2 regions of the Rhizobium sp. BK512 genome follow, and region 2 is predicted to be linked to the other one. Evidence: riboswitches for the same ligand, from Rfam matches in the RefSeq annotation. Region 2 holds a riboswitch; the other holds the start of a gene.
What was found. A riboswitch is a leader RNA that binds a small molecule or an ion and turns the genes downstream of it on or off. The one in region 2 is predicted to bind FMN.
Positions count from the first base shown of each region.

Region 1: another riboswitch for FMN. It lies ahead of FHX06_RS27130 (DMT family transporter); the one in region 2 lies ahead of ribB (3,4-dihydroxy-2-butanone-4-phosphate synthase).

Region 1 covers NZ_JACIAS010000008.1:274,222-277,627, reverse strand. Annotated here, with positions in the region: gene FHX06_RS27135 (esterase-like activity of phytase family protein) at 1-396, opposite strand, end outside; gene FHX06_RS27130 (DMT family transporter) at 493-1,392, opposite strand; FMN riboswitch at 1,483-1,635, opposite strand; gene FHX06_RS27125 (HU family DNA-binding protein) at 1,756-2,031, opposite strand; gene lon (endopeptidase La) at 2,239-3,406, opposite strand, start outside.
Region 2 covers NZ_JACIAS010000003.1:516,762-520,167, forward strand. Annotated here, with positions in the region: gene tpiA (triose-phosphate isomerase) at 1-440, shown strand, start outside; gene FHX06_RS13265 (glucose 1-dehydrogenase) at 515-1,297, shown strand; FMN riboswitch at 1,404-1,548, shown strand; gene ribB (3,4-dihydroxy-2-butanone-4-phosphate synthase) at 1,664-2,290, shown strand; gene FHX06_RS13275 (Gfo/Idh/MocA family protein) at 2,374-3,406, opposite strand, start outside.

The sequences.
Region 1 (3,406 bases), on a different contig from region 2:
CTTCGAAGCGATATCGACAATTGCCAGACGGCCCGACGGCTTCTGCTTGCTTTCGCCGGTATTGACGGCGACGAGCGCCTTGCCGGCTGCCGTCGTAACCGAGGTCGGCTCACCGTCCATCATCAGCGCGCCACCGGCCTTGGGTGCCTTGGCATCGATGATGTCGATGAAGCCGATCGCGCCGAGCGGGCTGTCGCTGTAGATCAGCGTGTTGCCATCCTGCGAAGCGGTGATGATTTCGGCCGAGGTGGCCGAAAGCTTGTCCTTGTCGGCCGGCAGATTTGTTGCGACCGGGAAAGAGGCGATGCGGTTGAAAACCGGTTCCGCTGCTGCCGGGACCGCAACGGATGCAAGAAGCACGGCAGCGAGCGCTGCCTTGCGCGAAGACGATGTCATTGAAAAATCCCCCAATGCCGAAAAATCGAACAGAGGGTTTTTGCGGGACTGCCATGACAGAGACATGACAGGCTGCGACATTTTGTACAGTTTGCGTCAGGCTGCCTGCCGTTCGCGACGCATCTCACTGCGCATGATGAAGAGCGAGGCGGAGAGAATGAGCGCGGCGCCCAGCCACAGATAACCAGCCGGCGCATAGCCGAAGAAAAGCCAGCCGGCGAGTACGTTCAGCGGCAGTTTCAGGTCATCGAAGGGCTGCACATAGGCAGCATCGGCGCTGGCATAGGCGAGCGTCAGCAGATATTGCGCCACGACCGTCAGAAGGCCGGCCAGGAGAAAGAGCGCAAGCGTTGCGCCCGTCGGCACGGCAAGGCCCGACGCGAGTGCCAGGCTGCCATTGATCGGCGTGAGCAACACCAGCAGCCAGACGGTAATCGTCTCCGGTTTCTCGATGCCCGTCAGGCTCTTGGTGATGAGCGACGAAGCACCCCAGAGAAGCGCCGAGAGGACAGGCAGGAGGGCGGCCCAGGTGAAGCTGTCCGACCACGGCTGGAGGATGATCATCGCACCGACAAAGCCGATCCCCGTTGCTATCCAGCGAGCAGGCCCGACGCGCTCACCGAGGAACAGGCGCGCGCCGAGAATGATGAAGAAGGGCGAGGTCATCACAAGCGCGATCGCCTGCCAGATCGGCACCGAGGCGAGACCGGAGACCCAGGCTTCGACGCCAAGCGCGGCAAAGGCAACGCGCACGACATGCCGCCAGGGATAGCTGGTGCGCATCGCCGATAGGCCGGCCTTGCGCAGGAAGGGCAAGGAGAAGAGAAAGGCGAAGCCATATTGCCAGAAGGCTGCAGAAGCCGCCGGGAAGGCAAGCGTCATGGTCAGCCATTGGGTGACGACATTGAGAAGCGAGAAGGCAACGCCTCCGGCCACCATGAAGGCAGCGCCGGCGAAGGCGCGGGAATGCGAGAAGGCTAGGGAATTCTGATTCATGTCTTCCATCCAGTACAGGGACCAAACATAAATCAGGACGCATGAGGCGAAGGCACGCAGACGCGGCAGTCTCCTGCCCCGCACGGCCACGCTCATTCTCTTTCATCCGGACTTTAACCGTCGGCTCCGGAATCACACCGGATCTGCTGACCCTTCCTTGACCGAAGCTTCGAAAGGCGCTCGCGGGCTCGGGCCGAAACCCTTACCGCCGGTGGGGACTTTCACCCCGCCCTGAGAACACAGGTTTCGTAAGACAAAGCGCGGCCTGCGGCAAGCGCCCAAAACAAAAAGGGGTCCGGCAATGCCGAACCCCTCAAAATCCTGCGCGGCCGTTCTCGTTTACGGCCGGCGGACTATCTCGTATCAGCCGTTGACGGCGTCCTTCAGGCCCTTGCCGGGCGTGAACTTCGGCACGTTGCGTGCCGGGATGTCGACTTCGGCGCCGGTCGAAGGGTTACGGCCCTTCGTGGCAGCGCGATGGGAAACGGTGAAGCTGCCGAAGCCAGCGAGGCGAACGTCGCCCTTGCTCTTCAGTTCAGCCTGTACAACGTCGAAAACTGCGTCGACGGCAGATGCTGCATCAGACTTCGTCAGTCCAGCCTTTTCGGCTACTGCGGACACGAGTTCATTCTTGTTCATGTTTCCACCCCTTTCTAAATGGTTTGAAACAACTCAATCTGTAAGCTAGGCGCAGAAATCGCTTTCATCAGGCCCGCCGAGAACCCAAAAACCCTGCAAATCAAGGAAAAGCAAGCGTCTACATGACGTTTTCACAAAAAAGGCCGGCGTTTCCGCCGGCCTTTTTCACGATTTGCAACAATTGGGCTTAAATGTGGCCGCCAAAGCTCAATGAGCGATGGCTGCACCTGCATCATCGAGCCCTTCGACAGTCGCGATGACGGGCGTTTCAACCGTGCCATCCCATTCGATCGGCTCGGGACGACGGACCAGCGCGTGCTTGATCACCTCGCCCATACGGGAGACCGGAATGATCTCCATGCTGTTCTTCACGTTATCAGGAATCTCGGCCAAGTCCTTGGCGTTCTCTTCCGGAATCAGCACCTTCTTGATGCCGCCGCGCAGAGCCGCAAGCAGCTTTTCCTTCAGGCCACCGATCGGCAGGACGCGGCCGCGCAGGGTGATCTCACCCGTCATTGCCACATCCTTGTTGACCGGAATGCCCGTCATGATCGAGACGATCGCGGTTGCCATCGCGACACCGGCAGACGGACCATCCTTCGGCGTTGCACCTTCCGGCACGTGCACGTGGATGTCGCTCTTGTCGAAGCGCGGTGGTTCGATGCCGAAATCGACGGCGCGCGAGCGGACGTAAGAAGCCGCTGCCGAAATCGATTCCTTCATGACTTCCTTCAGGTTGCCGGTGACGGTCATGCGGCCCTTACCGGGCATCATGACGCCTTCGATCGTCAGCAACTCACCGCCGACTTCCGTCCAGGCAAGACCCGTGACGACACCGACCTGATCTTCGCGTTCAGCTTCGCCGTGGCGGAAGCGCGGAACGCCGAGATAGTCGTCGATATTCGCTGCCGTAACGTGAACCGACTTCGTCTTGCCCTTGATGATCTCGGTCACCGCCTTGCGGGCGAGCTTCATCAATTCGCGTTCGAAGTTACGCACGCCGGCTTCGCGGGTGTACTGCTGGCTGATCGCCATCAGGGCATCGTCGCTAACCGAGAATTCGTTCGGCTGCAGTGCATGTTCCTTGATGGCCTTCGGCAGCAGGTGCCGCTTGGCGATCTCGCGCTTTTCGTCTTCGGTATAGCCGGCGATACGGATGATCTCCATGCGGTCCATCAGCGGAGCCGGGATGTTCAGCGTATTCGCCGTCGTGATGAACATCACGTCCGACAGGTCGTATTCGACTTCCAGGTAGTGATCCATGAAGGTCGAGTTCTGCGCCGGGTCGAGCACTTCCAGCAGAGCCGAAGACGGATCACCGCGATAGTCCTGGCCGAGCTTGTCGATTTCGTCGAGCAGGAACAGCGGGTTGGAC
Region 2 (3,406 bases):
GCGAAGATGATGAAATTGTCCTTGCAAAGGCGGTTGCCGCTCATCGGGCGGGCCTGATCGCGATCGTGTGCGTCGGTGAAACGCGGCACGAGCGTGATGAAGGGCGGGCGATCGAAGTTGTTGGCGGACAGCTCAGAGAATCCGTTCCCGAGGGAGCAACGAGCGCCAATCTCGTCATCGCCTACGAACCCGTATGGGCGATAGGAACCGGGCTGGTGCCGACCAACGAACAGATTGAGGAGGTCCATGCCGCGATCCGGCAGATGCTCGAAGAGCGGCTGGGCGATGACGGCCATTCGGTCAGGATCCTCTATGGCGGTTCGGTCAAGGCATCCAATGCCGAGGCGATTTTCGGGCTTCGCAATGTGGATGGAGCGCTGGTCGGCGGTGCTTCGCTGAAGGCATCGGAATTTGCCGGGATCATTTCTGCAGCCGTTTGAAGTCTGGTGAGGAGGCAAGTGTCGCCGGTTTGCAAAACGGCGCTCACGCGGGCTCCAGTGAAAGGATAAAGAGAATGCAACGCTTCGAAAACAAGACCGTGGTCATTACGGGTGCAAGCCGCGGTATCGGTGCGGCGATTGCCAAACGCTTCGCGCGCGAGGGCGCCAATCTCGTGGTCTCCGCCAACGAGGAAAGTGTGCATGGCGTTGCCGAGCAGATCAAGGCCGACGGCGGAAAGGCGATCTCCTTTGTTGGCGACGTTACCGACAAGGCAAGCGTCAAAGCTCTCTATGACGCCGCTGAGGAGGCCTTCGGCGCTGTCGACGTCTCAATCCAGAATGCCGGTGTCATCACCATCGCCCGCATCGAGGACATGACCGAGGGCGAGTGGGACAAGGTCATGGCGGTCAATACCAAGGGCGTGTTCCTCTGTGCCCAGGAAGCGATCGCTCGCATGCGCAAACATGGTCGCGGCGGACGTATCATCAACACGGCTTCCGGCCAGGCACGCGATGGCTTCATCTATACGCCGCATTATGCTGCCTCGAAGATGGGCGTCGTCGGCATCACCCAAAGCCTTGCCAAGGAAGTCGCGACCGACGGCATCACCGTCAACGCCTTCTGCCCGGGCATAATCGAAACCGACATGTGGGCCTATAACGACCAGGCATGGGGCAAGCTGCTCGGCAACTACGCACCCGGCGAGCTCATGAAAGAATGGGTCGAAGGCATCCCGATGAAGCGCGCCGGATCGGGCGAAGACGTCGCCGGCCTAGTCACTTTTCTTGCAAGCGATGACGCGGCCTATATCACCGGCCAGACCATCAATGTCGATGGCGGGCTGATCATGTCCTAGCGCTGTTCGACAATAGGAAACGGTGCTTTCATCACCGAGAGGCAATTCTCGCGACGTGATCTGTACCCAACCTCTTGCAGAACAAGCCATTCGTCATTTACATAAGCAGTGTTCTCAGGGCGGGGTGCAATTCCCCACCGGCGGTATCGAGGCAACTCGGAGCCCGCGAGCGCCTTCGTGAAAGCGAAGGGTCAGCAGATCCGGTGAGATGCCGGAGCCGACGGTCACAGTCCGGATGGAAGAGAGCAACGCAGAGGACGCCGCTCGGCATGCGGCGTTTCATATGCTTGTTCGCCCAAGGGATAATGGTGGCTTTTGACAGGCCATGAATGCCGCTCACGCGGCTAACCCTTGAAAGGCAGAGAAATGGCAATTTCCAAGATAGAAGATGCGATCGCCGCGATTGCGCGGGGCGAGATCGTGGTTGTCGTCGACGACCGCGATCGGGAAAACGAGGGCGACCTCGTCATTGCATCCGAAGCGATCACCCCGCAGGCAATCGCCTTCATGATGAATTATGCCCGTGGCCTCATCTGCGTGGCCATGGAAGGTGAGCGGTTGGACGAACTGCAGATCCCGCAGATGGTCCCCAACAATACCGAACTCCTGAAGACGGCGTTCACCGTCTCGGTTGACTATATCCCTGAAACGACAACCGGTATTTCAGCCGCTGACCGCGCCGCAACCGTTCGCGCGCTCATCGGCGAGGATTCCCGCCCTGAGGATTTTGCGCGGCCCGGTCATATCTTCCCGCTGCGTGCGCATCCGAACGGCGTGCTTTCGCGTCCGGGCCATACGGAGGCGGCTGTGGACCTCGCAAGGCTGGCTGGCCTGTCACCCTCGGGTGTCATCTGTGAAGTGGCCAATGATGATGGCACGATGGCGCGTCTGCCGGAGCTTGAGCAGTTTGCCGAGCGGCACGGCCTTCACTTGATCACCATCGAGGATCTCATTGCCTATCGGGGCGTGAGCGCGGCTGGTAGGGCTGCCTAGCTGCCGGTTGAGCAGTAAGCAGAGCGAGCTCAGTCGGCTCAAGGAAGGCCCGAACATTCGGGCCTTCGATATTTTCCAACCCGTCAGACGACGAGTGCCAGCACCGGCCCCTGATCGTCCGCCTTGCCTTCCGGTTCCTGGTCAGCCGTGGCTTGCTGCGTGTCAGAGGCCAGCAGATTGAGCTCCCGACGTTCTTTCTCCGATACGATCGCGAGATCGATGACCTTCTGCAGATTGGCGGCGTGGCGGAAGGTGGGATCGTCCTGCTTGCCGGTCCTGACGGCTTCTGCAAAGCGCTGATAATTGGTCAGCACTGCCGGCACTTCGATATCACGCCAGGTGGCGCTTTCAATGTCGTCGCCGAAGCAGCCGCGAAGATCCGAACCATCCGGGCGGTGGATGACTTCGAGGCTGCCTTTTTCGCCATAGATGCGCAGCTTCAGCTCGTTCAGATGGCCGGTCGCCCAGCGGGTCGCATGAATGACGCCGAGCGCGCCATTGGTGAAATCGACCGACATGGTGAAGCTGTCATTGGCATCGAGCATGTACTCGCCAATCTGCCCGCCGGGTGCCTTGTTGAAGGTCTTCAGCCGCGCAAAGACGTGATCGATGTCAGTCGCCGCACCATAGGCGGCAAAATCCAGGATATGGATGCCGACATCCCCGAGCACGCCGTTCGATCCGTGGCCGGTAGACAAACGCCAGAGCCAGCGCGATTCCGTGCGCCAGTCGCCCCAGGCCCGCGATACCAGCCAGCTTTGCAGATAGGACGCTTCCACATGACGAATAGTGCCGAGTTCGCCGGCCAGTACCATCTCGCGGGCGCGCTGCAGCGGTGCGACATTGCGATAGGTAAGGTTCACCATGTTGATGACGCCGGCGGCCTCCGCGGCTTCCGTCATTTCCAAGGCATGCGCATAGTTTTCCGCCAGCGGCTTCTCGCAAAAGACGTGCTTGCCGGCGGCGATCAGCGCGAGGCTTGTCGCGTGGTGGACGCGGTCAGGCGTTACATTTGTGGCTGCGTCGAATTCGCCCCAGGCGATCGCCTCGTCGAGCGTGCTGAGGCGTTTTTCGATGTTGAAATGATCGGCGAACTCATCGAGCCGCGCCCGATCC